One region of the Ruicaihuangia jiafui genome, then DNA from elsewhere that is predicted to be linked to it. Evidence: predicted binding sites of a transcription regulator. Region 1 holds the regulator's gene; the other holds the start of a gene.
What was found. Region 1 encodes HrcA, which represses chaperone genes, less so after heat shock. Its sites were predicted from a motif close to TTNGCACTCGNNNNNNNCGAGTGCNAA; they were not measured.

Region 1 (6,559 bases):
TCGCGCAGCTTGGTGAACAGACCCTGCTGGAAGTGCGCCAACTTCGGCGGCTCCTGCCGGTGCTTCTGCGCGAACTGCCTGATGAGGTCTTCTTCCTTGCGGTTGAGTTTCATCGGCGTGACAACCTGCACACCGATGCGCAGGTCGCCTCGGCCGACACCGCGCAGGTGCGTGATGCCGCGATCCTTGATCGTGATCACTTCGGCGCTTTGCGTGCCTGGCTTGATGTCGATAGCCACGTCACCGTCGAGGGTCTGCAGCGTGGTCGACGTGCCGAGGATCGCGTCTGCCATCGACACCTCGAGGGTGGCGAGCAGGTCGTCGCCGTTGCGGCTGAAGGTGTCATGGTGGCGCACCTTGATTTCGAGGTACAGGTCGCCTCGCGGGCCGCCGGCCTGGCCGACCTCGCCCTGGCCCGGCATCTGCAGCCGAACGCCGGTGTCGACGCCCGCCGGAATGTCGACGGAGATCGTGCGACGGGCGCGCACCCGGCCCTGGCCGGCGCAGCTCGGGCACGGGTTCGGGATGACGGTGCCGTAGCCGCGGCAGGTGCCGCACGGGTTCGACGTCATCACGTTGCCGAGCAGGCTGCGAACCGCGCGCTGGATGGTGCCGGTGCCGTGGCAGATGTCGCAGGTGACGGGCGACGTGCCCGGCGCGCAGCATGAGCCGTTGCAGGTCTCGCAGAGCACCGCGGTGTCCACCTCGATGTCGCGCTTGGTGCCGAACACCACCTCGTCGAGGTCGACCTCGACCCGAAGCAGGGCGTCCTGTCCCCGCTCGCGGCGTGATCGGGGACCGCGACCGCCGCCGGCGCCCGAGCCGAAGAAGGTCTCGAAGATGTCGCCGAACCCGCCGAAGCCGGCTCCGCCGAAGCTCGGTTGCGGGCCGAGGTCGTACTGCTGGCGCTGCTGCGGGTCACTCAGCACGTCGTAGGCGTGCGTGACGAGCTTGAACCGCTCCGAGGCGTCCGGGCTGGGGTTCACGTCGGGGTGTAATTCCCGGGCAAGGCGGCGATAGGCCTTCTTGATCTCGTCGGGGCTTGCGTTGCGATCGACGCCCAAGACGTCGTAATGGTCTGCCACTACCTGGTTTCCTCACCGAGCAGCCGCGAGAGGTAGCGAGCTACCGCCCGTACAGCTGCCATATTGTTTGAATAGTCCATGCGGGTCGGCCCGAGCACGCCGAGACGCGCGAGGCCGGTTTCGGATGACGCGTAGCCGCTGGTCAGCACCGAGGCGTCGGCGAGCCCGAATTCCGCGTTCTCCCGCCCGATGCTCACCGTGACGGTGCTCGGGTCGATTCCCATTTCATGGAAGAGCTTCAGCAAGGTCACCTGTTCTTCGATGGCCTCGAGCACAGGATAAAGGTTGCCGCTGAAGTCTTCCTCTGTGCGCACCAGATTGGCGGTGCCCGCCATCACCAGCCGGTCGTGGCGGTTGGCCGCCACCTGTTCGATCAGGCTGTTCGCCACCTGGGCCACCACGCCGGCGCGCTCCGGCGAGAACCGGTCGGTCAGCGAGCCCAGTAGCCCGGTCGACTCTGCCAGCGACTTACCGACGATCGCACCGTTGATCTTGGCCCGCAGCTCGCCGAGGAACACCTCATCGGGTGCCTCCGCAATGTCGATCACGGCCTGATCGACGCGGCCACGGTCGGTGATCAGCACGCTCATCACCCGGGTTGAGCCGATCGGCACCAGTTCCACGTGCCGGACGCGGGCCGCGGAGAACGACGGGTACTGCACGAGCGCCACCTGGCTAGTCAGCTGGGACAGCAGCCGTACCGCCCGCGACAGCACGTCGTCGAGGTCTGCGGACTGGCCGAGGAAGGTTTCGATGGCGGTGCGCTGGGCGTTGGTGAGCGGCTGGAGGTCGGCCAACTGGTCGACGAAGACCCGGTAGCCCTTGTCTGTGGGAATCCGGCCCGACGACGTATGCGGCGCCGTGATCAGTTCCTCTTCTTCCAGCAGCGCCATGTCGTTGCGAATCGTCGCCGCCGACACCCCAAACGCATGCCGTTCCACGATCGACTTCGAGCCGACCGGTTCGCGCGAGGCGACATAGTCCTGCACGATCACGCGCAGCACTTCAAGACTGCGTTCAGAAGCCATGTCTCACCATCCTTCGCCGCTCACTCCCGTGCCCCTCTGGCACTCCCAATCGGAGACTGCCAATTCTACCGCGAGGAAGCGCGTGGCGGTGATTGCCACGACACAGCCGAGGCGCTAGCTTGTGACTGATCGCCGCCACACCCCCATCCGGGGGCGTTCGGAGCGCACCGAAGCGATTCCCTGCTCAACCGGAAGGCACCCACCATGACTGACCCCAACGCACAGCCGGCACAGCCCGTGGTTCCGCTGACGGAGGCCGAGGACAAGCAGTGGGCGTCGTTCGCGCACCTCGGCGGCATCCTGAGCTTTGTGCCCGCCCTCATCATCTACCTGGTGTTCAAGGATCGCGGCGCGTTCACCCGTCAGGAGGCGAAGGAAGCGCTCAACTTCCAGATCACGCTGGTGCTGGCCTACGTGGCGCTCTGGATCCTCGGCGCCATCCTGCTCTTCTTCGTGATCGGCCTGCTGATCTGGAACGCCACCTGGCTGGTCTGGGTCGCCGGCGTGATCTTCTCCATCCTCGGCTTCGTATCGGCGAAGGATGGCACGGCGTACCGCTACCCGTTCAACATCCGGTTCATCAAGTAGCAGCCGACTGCTTTAATGAGGGCATGTCCAACCCTTATGAATCGCAGCAGCAACTGAGCCCAGCCGATGAAAAGATGTGGGCAACCCTGATCCACATCGGCGGGATCTTCTTCAGCTTCGTGCCGGCCCTGATCGGTTACCTGGTACTCAAGGACCGCGGGCCGTTTGTGCGTGAACACAGCCGCAACGCCCTGAACTTCCAGCTCACCATGCTTCTGGCGAGCTTCATCGGCGGAATCACCAGCGTCATCCTGATCGGATTTCTCATCCTCGGGGCGGTGTTCATCGTCGTCGTGGTGTTCAGCATCCTCGCGGCGGTGGCGGCCAACCGCGGCCAGATGTACGTGTACCCGTTGACGATTCAGTTCGTCAAGTAGGGGCTCGTCACGTGGTCAGTCGCCGAGCAGGCGTCTGACCACGATGTCTGCCAGCAGTCGGCCGCGCAGTGTCGGCACGATGGTCCCGGCGATGGCGGCAGCCGGGTCCACCAGTTCATCGGCGATCAGGCCGGCAACGGCCACTCGGCCGGCGGGGGTGAGTTCGCCGGTGCTCAGGCCGTCTCGGATGCGGGAGCGCAGCAGCACCCGCTCCACCCGCCGCGTTTCCGGGTCGAGCGTTTCGCGTCCGGCGGCCGGTGACTGCCCGCCCAGGATGCGGTCGGCATAGGCAGCCGGATGCTTCACGTTCCACCAGCGCACGCCGCCGACGTGGCTGTGTGCGCCGGGCCCGACGCCCCACCAGTCCGCACCCTGCCAATAGCTCAGGTTGTGCCGCGAACGGTGTTCGGCCGTGCGTGACCAGTTGCTCACCTCGTACCAGTCAAACCCAGCCTCTGCCAGCATCCGGTCGGCAAGCTCGTACATGTCGGCCTGCAGGTCGTCGTCAGGGGCGGCCACCTCGCCGCGTTTGATCTGTCTGGCCAGCTTTGTGCCGTCTTCCACGATCAGCGCGTAGGCGGAGACATGGTCGGGCTGCTGGGCGATGGCGTGTTCCAGCGACCGCTGCCAGTCGTCCAGGCTCTCCCCCGGTGTGCCATAGATCAGGTCCAGGCTGACCTGCAGCCCGGCTTCCCGCGCCCACTGCACCACCAGCGGAACCCGCTCGGGATCGTGGGTGCGCTCGAGGGTTGCCAGCACGTGCGGCACCGCCGACTGCATGCCAAAGGAGACCCGGGTGAACCCGGCGGCCTTCAGCGCCTGCAGGTAGTCCAGGTCGACGGAGTCGGGGTTCGCCTCGGTGGTGACCTCGGCCCCTGGCACCAGCCCCCAGGTGTCGACGACCGCGTGGAACATCTCGATCAGGTCGCTGGCCGGCAGCAGCGTGGGCGTTCCGCCGCCGAAGAACACGGTGGACACCGGGCGGGCCGGTACACCGCTGTGGTCGAGCACGGTCTGCGCCAGGGCGATCTCGGTGACCGCCTGCGCGGCGTAGTCGCTGCGCTTCACCCCGCGCAGCTCGGTGGCGGTGTAGGTATTGAAGTCGCAGTATCCGCAGCGCACCCGGCAGAACGGCACGTGCAGGTACACGCCGAAGTTGCGGGCGTCGGCGCCCTCGGCGACGGAGGCGGGCAGCAGTCCGTCGGGTGGTGCCGGATCGGCGAGAGGGAGGGCGCTGGGCATCAGTCGACGCTCGATGTCAGATCGGTCGGTGTCGCATCGGTCGGGGGCGCCGCGTCCGCTGCCACCACCAGCGCCTTGAGGTAACGCTTCACGTACATCCGCTGCAGCACGACCAGGCCTGGGTACGCAGCCCACCAGTACCAGGTGGACGGCCGCCAGAACAGTCGAATGTCGAGCCAGACTGATCCGTCGTCGGTCTGGTCGATGACGAAGCTCTCTTCGCCGGTGAGCGGATGACCGTCCCGAGTGCCGTAGGCCAACCCGCGGCGGTGCGGCTCCTCGACGAAGAAGACCACCCGCACCGGCGCCTGCCAGCGGATGCCCAGCGCCTTCAGGGTGAGGGTCGCGGTCGTCCCCGGGGTCGCCAGCTGCGCACCGTCGGCGGTGTACTCGATCTCGGCCGTCTCGACCGGGGCGGCCGGAACGACCGGTTTACCCGCCTGGTCGAACCCGACCGGCGTGTACGACGTCTCATCGACGGGCGGCACCTCGTCGACCTGCACCTCGATGCCGCTGTACTTGTGCAGCTGCCAGGTGCGCAGTTGCTCAACAGCCGCCTCGAATCGGGCGTCGCCGTGCCCGATGCGAGTGCGGTAGTGCGCCGCGCGGAAGCCCGTCGGCGGGTAGGTCAGCAGGTCGTCGGCTTGCGTGCCGCCGATCGCGCCGTAGGTGACGTTCGAGGGCTGGTGAGATGCGCGTCGCATGGTTACTTCTTGTCTTTCTTCTCCACATCGCCACTGAGGGCCGCGATGAAGGCCTCCTGCGGCACTTCCACGCGTCCGACCATCTTCATGCGCTTCTTGCCCTCTTTCTGCTTCTCGAGCAGCTTGCGCTTGCGGCTGATGTCACCGCCGTAGCATTTGGCGAGCACGTCCTTGCGGATCGCCCGGATCGACTCGCGGGCGATGATCCGGGCGCCGATGGCGGCCTGGATCGGCACCTCGAACTGCTGGCGCGGGATCAGCTCGCGCAGCCGGCCCGTCATCATCACACCGTAGGCGTATGCCTTGTCGCGGTGCACGATGGCGCTGAACGCGTCGACCTGTTCGCCCTGCAGCAGGATGTCGACCTTCACGAGGTCTGCCTCCTGGTCGCCGTCCGGCTCGTAGTCGAGCGAGGCGTAGCCGGCGGTCTTCGACTTCAGCTGGTCGAAGAAGTCGAACACGATCTCGCCGAGCGGCATCCGGTACTTGATCTCCACCCGGTCTTCGCCGAGGTAGTCCATGCCGAGCAGGGTGCCGCGCCGGCTCTGGCACAGCTCCATGATCGTGCCGACGTAGTCCTTGGGCGCGAGGATCGCCGACCGCACCATCGGCTCGGTGACCGCGTGGATCTTGCCGGTGGGGAACTCCGACGGGTTGGTCACCTCGACGGTCTTCTTGTCTTCGGTGGTGACCTGGTAGATCACGCTGGGCGCGGTGGTGATCAGGTCGAGGTCGAACTCGCGGCTGAGTCGCTCGGTGACGATCTCCAGGTGCAGCAGTCCAAGGAAGCCGCAGCGGAATCCAAAACCGAGGGCGACGGATGTCTCGGGCTCATAGTTGAGCGCGGCGTCCGACAGCTTCAGCTTGTCGAGGGCCTCGCGCAACTCGGGGTAATCGCTGCCGTCGATCGGGTAGAGCCCGGAGAACACCATCGGCAGCGGCTCGGTGTAGCCGGGCAGCGCCTGGGTGGCCGGCTTCATCGCGGTGGTGACGGTGTCGCCCACCTTCGACTGGCGCACGTCCTTCACACCGGTGATCAGGTAGCCCACCTCGCCGACGCTGAGCCCCTTGCTCGGCGTCGGTTCGGGTGAGCTCACGCCGATCTCCAGGATCTCGTGAGTGGCCCTGGTCGACATCATCTGGATGCGCTCCCGCGGGGAGAGCTGGCCGTCGATCATCCGCACATAGGTGACGACGCCGCGATAGGAGTCGTAGACGGAGTCGAAGATCATGGCCCTGGCCGGGGCATCCTTGTTGCCCTGCGGCGCCGGGATCAGCTCGACCACGCGGTCGAGCAGTTCCTCGACGCCTGCACCGGTCTTGCCGCTGACCCTGAGCACGTCGTCGGGGCTGCCGCCGATCAGGCTGGCGAGCTCCTTCGAGTACTTCTCCGGGTCGGCCGCGGGCAGGTCGATCTTGTTCAGCACCGGGATGACGGTGAGGTCGTTCTCGAGAGCCAGGTAGAGGTTCGCGAGGGTCTGCGCCTCGATGCCCTGCGCCGCGTCGACGAGCAGGATCGCACCCTCGCAGGCGGC
Region 2 (6,559 bases), 1.0 Mb from region 1:
CGCAGCGCGGCGGGGTCGATGTCGATGCCGCGCTTCTTGATCTCGAGCGTTCCGATGTCGCGGGCGGCGAGCTCCTTTTTCAAGCTGCGCACGTCGAACGGCAGGGTCTCGCGCACTCGGAACCGGGTGGCGAACGGCGTCTCGATGGCGCTGTCGGCGGTGAGATAGGCGATGGTCGGATGCAGCATCCTGGCGCCGAGCTGCCGGGCTAGGTCACCGATGAGGCGTGCCCGGATGACAGCGCCGTCCGGCTCGTACAGGTACTCGCCGAGCGGCCCGGCCTCCACATCCTCACTGTCCGCGGCAGCCGTGAGTTCCGCGCTGCCGTGATGCCCGATCACCAGCGCCGAGCGGGCGACGCCGGGGGTGGCCACGGCGCCGAACCACAGCCCGAGTTCGACGACCTCGCGGTCTACCGACACCCATTGCGCCTCGGCGCCTGCCGGGATCAGGTCGCGGTCGATTCCGGGCCCGAGCTTGATGCCGGTGGGGAACCGCTCGGCCAGCCCGAACGCGAAGGTGAGCGAGGGCGACCAGTCCGCTGGGTCTTTCAGCCGGCCCTTCTCTGACCGGCGCGCCGGATCGAGATACACGCCGCCGACGCCGCTCAGGTCGACGTCCTCGACCGAGGCGTGCTCCACCCTGGCGCCGGTGAACGGGGCGAGGTTGTACGCGGCGATTGCCGCGGTTACCTCGTCGCGCTCTACCGCGGTCACGTCGATGTCGAGCGCGGCGAGGGCCATGGCGTCGGCGCCGATTCCGCAGCCGAGATCGGCGACCCAGTGCACCCCGGCCCGCTGGAATCGACCGGCGTGCCGGGCGGCGACCTGCAGCCGGGTTGCCTGCTCCAGCCCGGCCTCGGTGAACAGCATCCGGTCGGTGAATTCACCGAACTTGACGCGGGCGCGGGCGCGGAGCCGTGACTGGCTGAGCACGGCCGCGACCAGGCCGGGGGAGTGGCCGGCTCGACGAAGATCCGCGACGGTGCGAACGACATCGCCGGCGCTCTCGTACGGCGGTAGCTCGTCGAGCAGCCGCAAGCCGTCAAGCGATAACAGTTCGCGCAGTTCGCCGACATCCATGAGGCCATCCTGTCACTCGGTCTCGACAGGCTCGACCAGCGGGGACAGGCTCGACCAGCGGCGGGCGCTGGCACTCACGTTGCACGAGTGCCAGCGCACCACATACACTGGGTGCTGGCACACTCGCTGTGAGAGTGCTAACCCCGGATTTCCAGAAAGAAGAGGTCAACCGTGTCGGTCTCCATCAAGCCGCTCGAGGATCGCATTGTCATTCGCCAGGTCGAGGCGGAGCAGACCACTGCTTCCGGTCTCGTTATCCCTGACACTGCCAAGGAAAAGCCCCAGGAGGGCGAAGTTGTGGCGGTCGGCCCCGGCCGCATCGACGACAACGGAAACCGCATCCCGCTTGACGTTGCCGTCGGCGACAAGGTGATCTACTCCAAGTACGGCGGAACCGAAGTCAAGTACGGCGGCGAGGACCTCCTCGTGCTGTCGGCCCGCGACGTTCTCGCGGTCGTCGTCCGCTAGGTAGCAAAGCTCTAAGGAAGGCCCGGTGGTTCGCCACCGGGCCTTCTTTTATGCCCGCACTAGGCTAGGTCGGTGATCTCCCCTTCCGTAGCCGCAGGACACCGGCGCGGAGGGTTGGCCTACGCGATCGGCGCATACGGGCTCTGGGGCATCATGCCGGTGTACTTCATCGCCCTCGCCCCGAGCGGCCCGGTCGAGATCGTCGCCTGGCGGATCGTGCTGTCGCTGATCTTCTGCGCCGTGCTGCTGACCGTCACGCGCGGCTGGCGGGCGTTCGCGGCGATCGCGCAAAACCCGCGGCTGACCATCGCGATGGCGCTCGCCGGTGCGCTCATCCTCGTCAACTGGCTGACCTACGTGTACGCGACCCTCAGCGGCCAGGTGGTCGAGACCGCCCTCGGCTACTTCATCAATCCCGTCGTGACGGTGCTGCTCGGTGTGTTCGTGTTCGCTGAGCGGCTGCGCCCGCTTCAGTGGGTGTCGGTCGGCCTGGTTGCGGTCGCGGTGCTCGTGATCGGGGTCGGCTACGGCTCGGTGCCCTGGATCGCGCTGATCCTTGCCGTGACCTTCGCGATCTACGGCCTCGTCAAGAAGAAGGTCGGTGGCCAGGTCGACGCCGTGGCCGGGCTGACCCTCGAAACGGCATGGTTGACCGTGCCGGCGATCGTCGCACTCGCGGTCATCGCGTCGACCGGCGGCATCACCCTCGGCGCCAACGGTGCGCTGCACACCGTGCTGCTGGCGAGCGCGGGCATCATCACGGCGGTGCCGCTGCTGCTGTTCGCCGCCGCGGCCCGCCGGCTGCCCCTGTCGTGGATCGGGCTCGCCCAGTACCTGGCTCCGGTATTGCAGTTCGCAATCGGCGTGTTCGTGTTGGGCGAGGACATGCCGCCGGAGCGATGGTTCGGGTTCGCGCTGGTCTGGGTGGCGATCATCGTGCTCACCATCGACATGTTCCTCTCGGCCCGTTCCCGCCGAGCCTCGCGAAAACTGACCTGAGCTCTCGTTAGGGTTCAAATGTCCCCTGTGCACTGAAAGGTTCCGGATGCCCTCCAAGCCCATGATCCGCGTTATCGTGGTCGCCGCTGCGGTTGCGGCCCTCCTGTCAGCCTGCACGTCTGGGCCGGCGCCCACGCCGTCGGCCACCCCGACGCCAACGCCGTCGCAGACGGCGCCCGCGGCATCCGGCGATGGCGTGCTGCGGATCGGCACCCAGACCGATGCGGCCGCGGGCGGGGGAGCGATCGTCGCCGGCGCCGAACTGGCCGTTCGTGAGATCAACCTGGCGGGCGGGGTGAACGGCGCGCAGGTGGTGCTGTTCCACCGCGGGGTGGCCGAAACCGCGACGGCCGACCTCGTCGTGAAAGGCGCCGACGTCATCCTGGCCGGGCCCGGCGTGGCCGCTGCGGACGTGCTGCTGATCGCGGTTGAACCGTCAGAGACACCGGACGATGAGCTGGCCGCCCGGCTCGCGCAGATCGACCCTGGCGTGTCCGACTTCACCGGCGCGGTCGAGTCGTACCACCAGACCGTGCGCGCGGCGCTCGCCGCGGTTGTCGTGGGCGATGACGGCGCCGAGTCGCTGCGGTTCGGGCTGGACGCGGTGAGCGCAGGCAGCACCGAATGCAGCAGCTTCGGCGAATGCAGCGCCGCCCTCGCCGACGGCTTCTCGATCACGTACACGCTTGCGCACTGATTCGCGCGTCAAACCGACGAAATCCGCAATCATTACGCGTCAGATGCACGGATGCCGCTGCTGAAGATCACGGATTGTAACGATTGTGCGGGTGTTACACGTACGTAACCGCTTTGTATTGTGCCCGACGCGCTTTGTCAATAACTTGGCAGAACGGCAGTGCGGCTTGTGCTGGCGTGACCTGTGATCTATTGACTGCAAGGAGCAACATGAGCGCTTTCGCTAAGGCATTCGCCTCCCGCTCACGCACCCGGAAGGCTGGCCTTGTCGGTATCGCCCTCGTGGGAGCCAGCGCTCTCGTCCTCAGCGGCTGTGCCGCCGCGGACGAGGGAGATGAACCGTCGGGTGACACCGGCGCCCGCGACCTGAGCCTTCACATCGGGACGGCGCTGCCGCAGACCGGGAACCTGGCCTTCCTCGGACCACCTGAGAACGCTGGCGTCGCCTACGCCGTGTCCATGGTCAACGAGGCTGATCTCGGCGTTACCCTCGAGGTCACCGTGGGTGACTCCGGAGACACCGACAACAAGGCGTACGAGACCGAGATCCCGCGTCTGCTGGGTGAGGATGTCGCCGCAATCATCGGTGCGGCCTCGTCGGGAACTTCGCTGCAGTTCATCGACCAAGTCGTCGGCGAGGGTGTGATCATGTTCTCGCCCGCGAACACGTCGGACGCGTTCACCTCGTACGAGGACAACAATCTGTACTTCCGTACGGCCCCGTCGGACGTGCTGCAGGGCGAGGTTCTCGGAAACCTCATCGCAGAGGACGGCCACCAGACGCTCGGCATGATCGTGCTGAACGACTCCTATGGCACCGGCCTCGCCAAATACACGCAGGAAGCATTTGAGGCAGCGGGCGGAGAGGTCGTCGCACAGCCGATGTACAACACCGGTGACACCAGCTTCGACTCGCAGATCAGCGAGGTGCTGGCCGCCGACCCGGACGCGATCGCCCTGATCACGTTCGAAGAGGTGAAGACCATGCTGCCGAACCTGATCGGCTCGTTCCCCGCCGAGAACCTGTATTTCGTCGACGGCAACCTCACGCAGTTCGGCGATCAGTTGCCGGCGGGAGCGCTGGAGGGTGCCAAGGGCACCTACCCCGGTCTGAACGTCGAAGACCTCGGCAGCTTCACCACGGATCTGGAAGCGTTCTGGACGGGTGAGGGCAATCCCTCGCTCAATAACGAGTACACCTACGCGGCCGAGTCGTTCGACGCGGTGATTCTGCTGGCGCTGGCCGCCCTGGCGGCGAACTCCACCGAGTCCGCCGACATCGCCGGCAAGCTGCAGGAGGTCTCCGGCGGTTCCGGCGACGGTGAGACGTGCACCACCTACGAGCAGTGCGCGCAGATCATCCTCGACGGCGGTGTTGCCGACTATGACGGTCTCTCGGGTCCGATCACCTTCGACGAGGTCGGCGACCCGACCGAGGCCAGTATCGGCATCTACCAGTTCGGTCCTGACAACAACTACACCGCGGCGGAGTAGTCCAACGCACCACGAGGGGCCCCGGCAGAAGCCGGGGCCCTTCCCTTTGCGGCAGCCGGAACGCGGCATCCGGACCGGACGTCCGGCACCCCGCACATCAAGAGGGCCCCGGCGTACTCGCCGAGGCCCTCAAGTCGGTGTGGCTAGTGCTCTTCGCCGAGCGTGCCCAGGTACAGGCCGATGACCTTCGGGTCGTTCAGCAGTTCCCGGCCGGTGCCGTGGTACGCGTCGCGGCCCTGGTCGAGTACGTAACCGCGGTCGCAGATCTGCAGGCAGCGCCGGGCGTTCTGCTCGACCATGATGGTCGTGACGCCAGCGTTGTTGATTTCTGAGACCCGGATGAACGCCTCATCCTGACGCACCGGCGACAGACCCGCAGAGGGCTCGTCGAGCAGCAACACCTCGGGGTTCATCATCAGAGCCCGCGACATGGCCACCATCTGGCGTTCACCACCGGACAACGAACCGGCGCGCTGACCGAGGCGCTTGCCGATCTCGGCGAAGATCCCGACCACGAACTCCAGCTGTTCCTTGTACGCCTTGGGGCGTTGGTACAGCCCCATCTGCAGGTTCTCCTCGATGGTGAGACTCGGGAACACGTTGTTGTTCTGCGGCACGAATCCGACGCCGCGGGCGACGAGCTTGTTGGCCTTCAGCCCGGTGATGTCGTCGCCGTTCAGCGTGACAGATCCCTCGTGCACCTTCACCTGGCCGAAAATAGCCTTCAGCAGAGTGGACTTGCCGGCGCCGTTCGGGCCGATGATCCCGATCAACTCGCCCTTGTGGGCGACGAGGTTCGCGCCCCTCAGAATGTTCACGCCGGGCAGATAGCCGGCGACGATCCCGGTCGCCTCAATGACAGGGGTGCCGGTCGGCGCCACCGGCGTGGCGGCGGCTGGGGCTGTACTGGTCATTTGTTGGCCTCCGTTTCGTCTGATTCTCCGCGCGTGACGACGTCCTCGACGTCGGCCAGCAGGGTCTCGGCCGCCTCGGTCATTTCGCCCTTCACCCGGCCGGTGACGACGCCGAGGTCGACGTCCTGGTGGGCGCCGAGGTAGGCGTCGATCACAGCCGCGTCCTTCATGACGATCTGCGGTGGCCCCTCGGCGACGATTCGGCCCTCGGCCATGACGATGACCCAGTCGGCGATGTGGCGCACCATGTTCATGTCGTGTTCGATGAACAGCACCGTCATCCCCTCGTCCTTGAGATTGAGGATGTGGTCGAGCAACGACTGCGTGAGTGCCGGGTTGACGCCTGCCATCGGCTCATCCAGCATCACCAGCTGTGGGTCGGACATCAGGGCGCGAGCCATCTCCAGCAGCTTGCGCTGTCCGCCGGACAGGCTGGCCGCGAAATCATCCTGCTTGGCTTCCAGCGTGAAGCGCGTGAGAATCTCGATCGCCTTCTCCTCGATGTCGCCCTCCTGCTTGCGCCAGAAGGCGGGGAACAGGCTTGCGAAGAACTTCTCACCGGTCTGGTTGCGGGCACCGAGCTTCACGTTCTCGAGCACGGTGAGCAGAGAGAGCACCTTGGTCAGCTGGAACGTGCGCACCTGGCCGAGCCGTGACACCTTGAACGAGGGGATGCCAGACAGCGAAGTGCCGTCGTATTCCCACTTGCCCGAGTCAGGCTTGTCGAAACCGGTGAGCAGGTTGAACAGCGTGGTCTTGCCCGCCCCGTTCGGCCCGATCAATGCGGTGATGGCGTTGCGGGGGATTTCGACGTGCTCGACGTCGACGGCCGTCAGGCCACCGAAGGCGCGGGTGACATTGTCGGCGACCAGGATCGGGTCGACCTTGGGAACGCCGGGAACAAAG

Region 2: groES (co-chaperone GroES) is a predicted target of HrcA. The motif match lies at 1,150-1,176, and genes of this name have one in related genera.

Annotation. Positions count from the first base shown of each region.
Region 1 covers NZ_CP061771.1:1,963,470-1,970,028, forward strand. Annotated here, with positions in the region: gene dnaJ (molecular chaperone DnaJ) at 1-1,085, opposite strand, end outside; gene hrcA (heat-inducible transcriptional repressor HrcA) at 1,085-2,113, opposite strand; gene HCT51_RS09330 (DUF4870 domain-containing protein) at 2,318-2,701, shown strand; gene HCT51_RS09335 (DUF4870 domain-containing protein) at 2,725-3,078, shown strand; gene hemW (radical SAM family heme chaperone HemW) at 3,094-4,320, opposite strand; gene HCT51_RS09345 (DUF1990 family protein) at 4,320-5,024, opposite strand; gene lepA (translation elongation factor 4) at 5,027-6,559, opposite strand, start outside.
Region 2 covers NZ_CP061771.1:2,988,809-2,995,367, reverse strand. Annotated here, with positions in the region: gene HCT51_RS14525 (class I SAM-dependent methyltransferase) at 1-1,082, opposite strand, end outside; gene groES (co-chaperone GroES) at 1,254-1,550, shown strand; gene rarD (EamA family transporter RarD) at 1,626-2,549, shown strand; gene HCT51_RS14510 (hypothetical protein) at 2,596-3,246, shown strand; gene HCT51_RS14505 (ABC transporter substrate-binding protein) at 3,456-4,739, shown strand; gene HCT51_RS14500 (ABC transporter ATP-binding protein) at 4,883-5,653, opposite strand; gene HCT51_RS14495 (ABC transporter ATP-binding protein) at 5,650-6,559, opposite strand, start outside.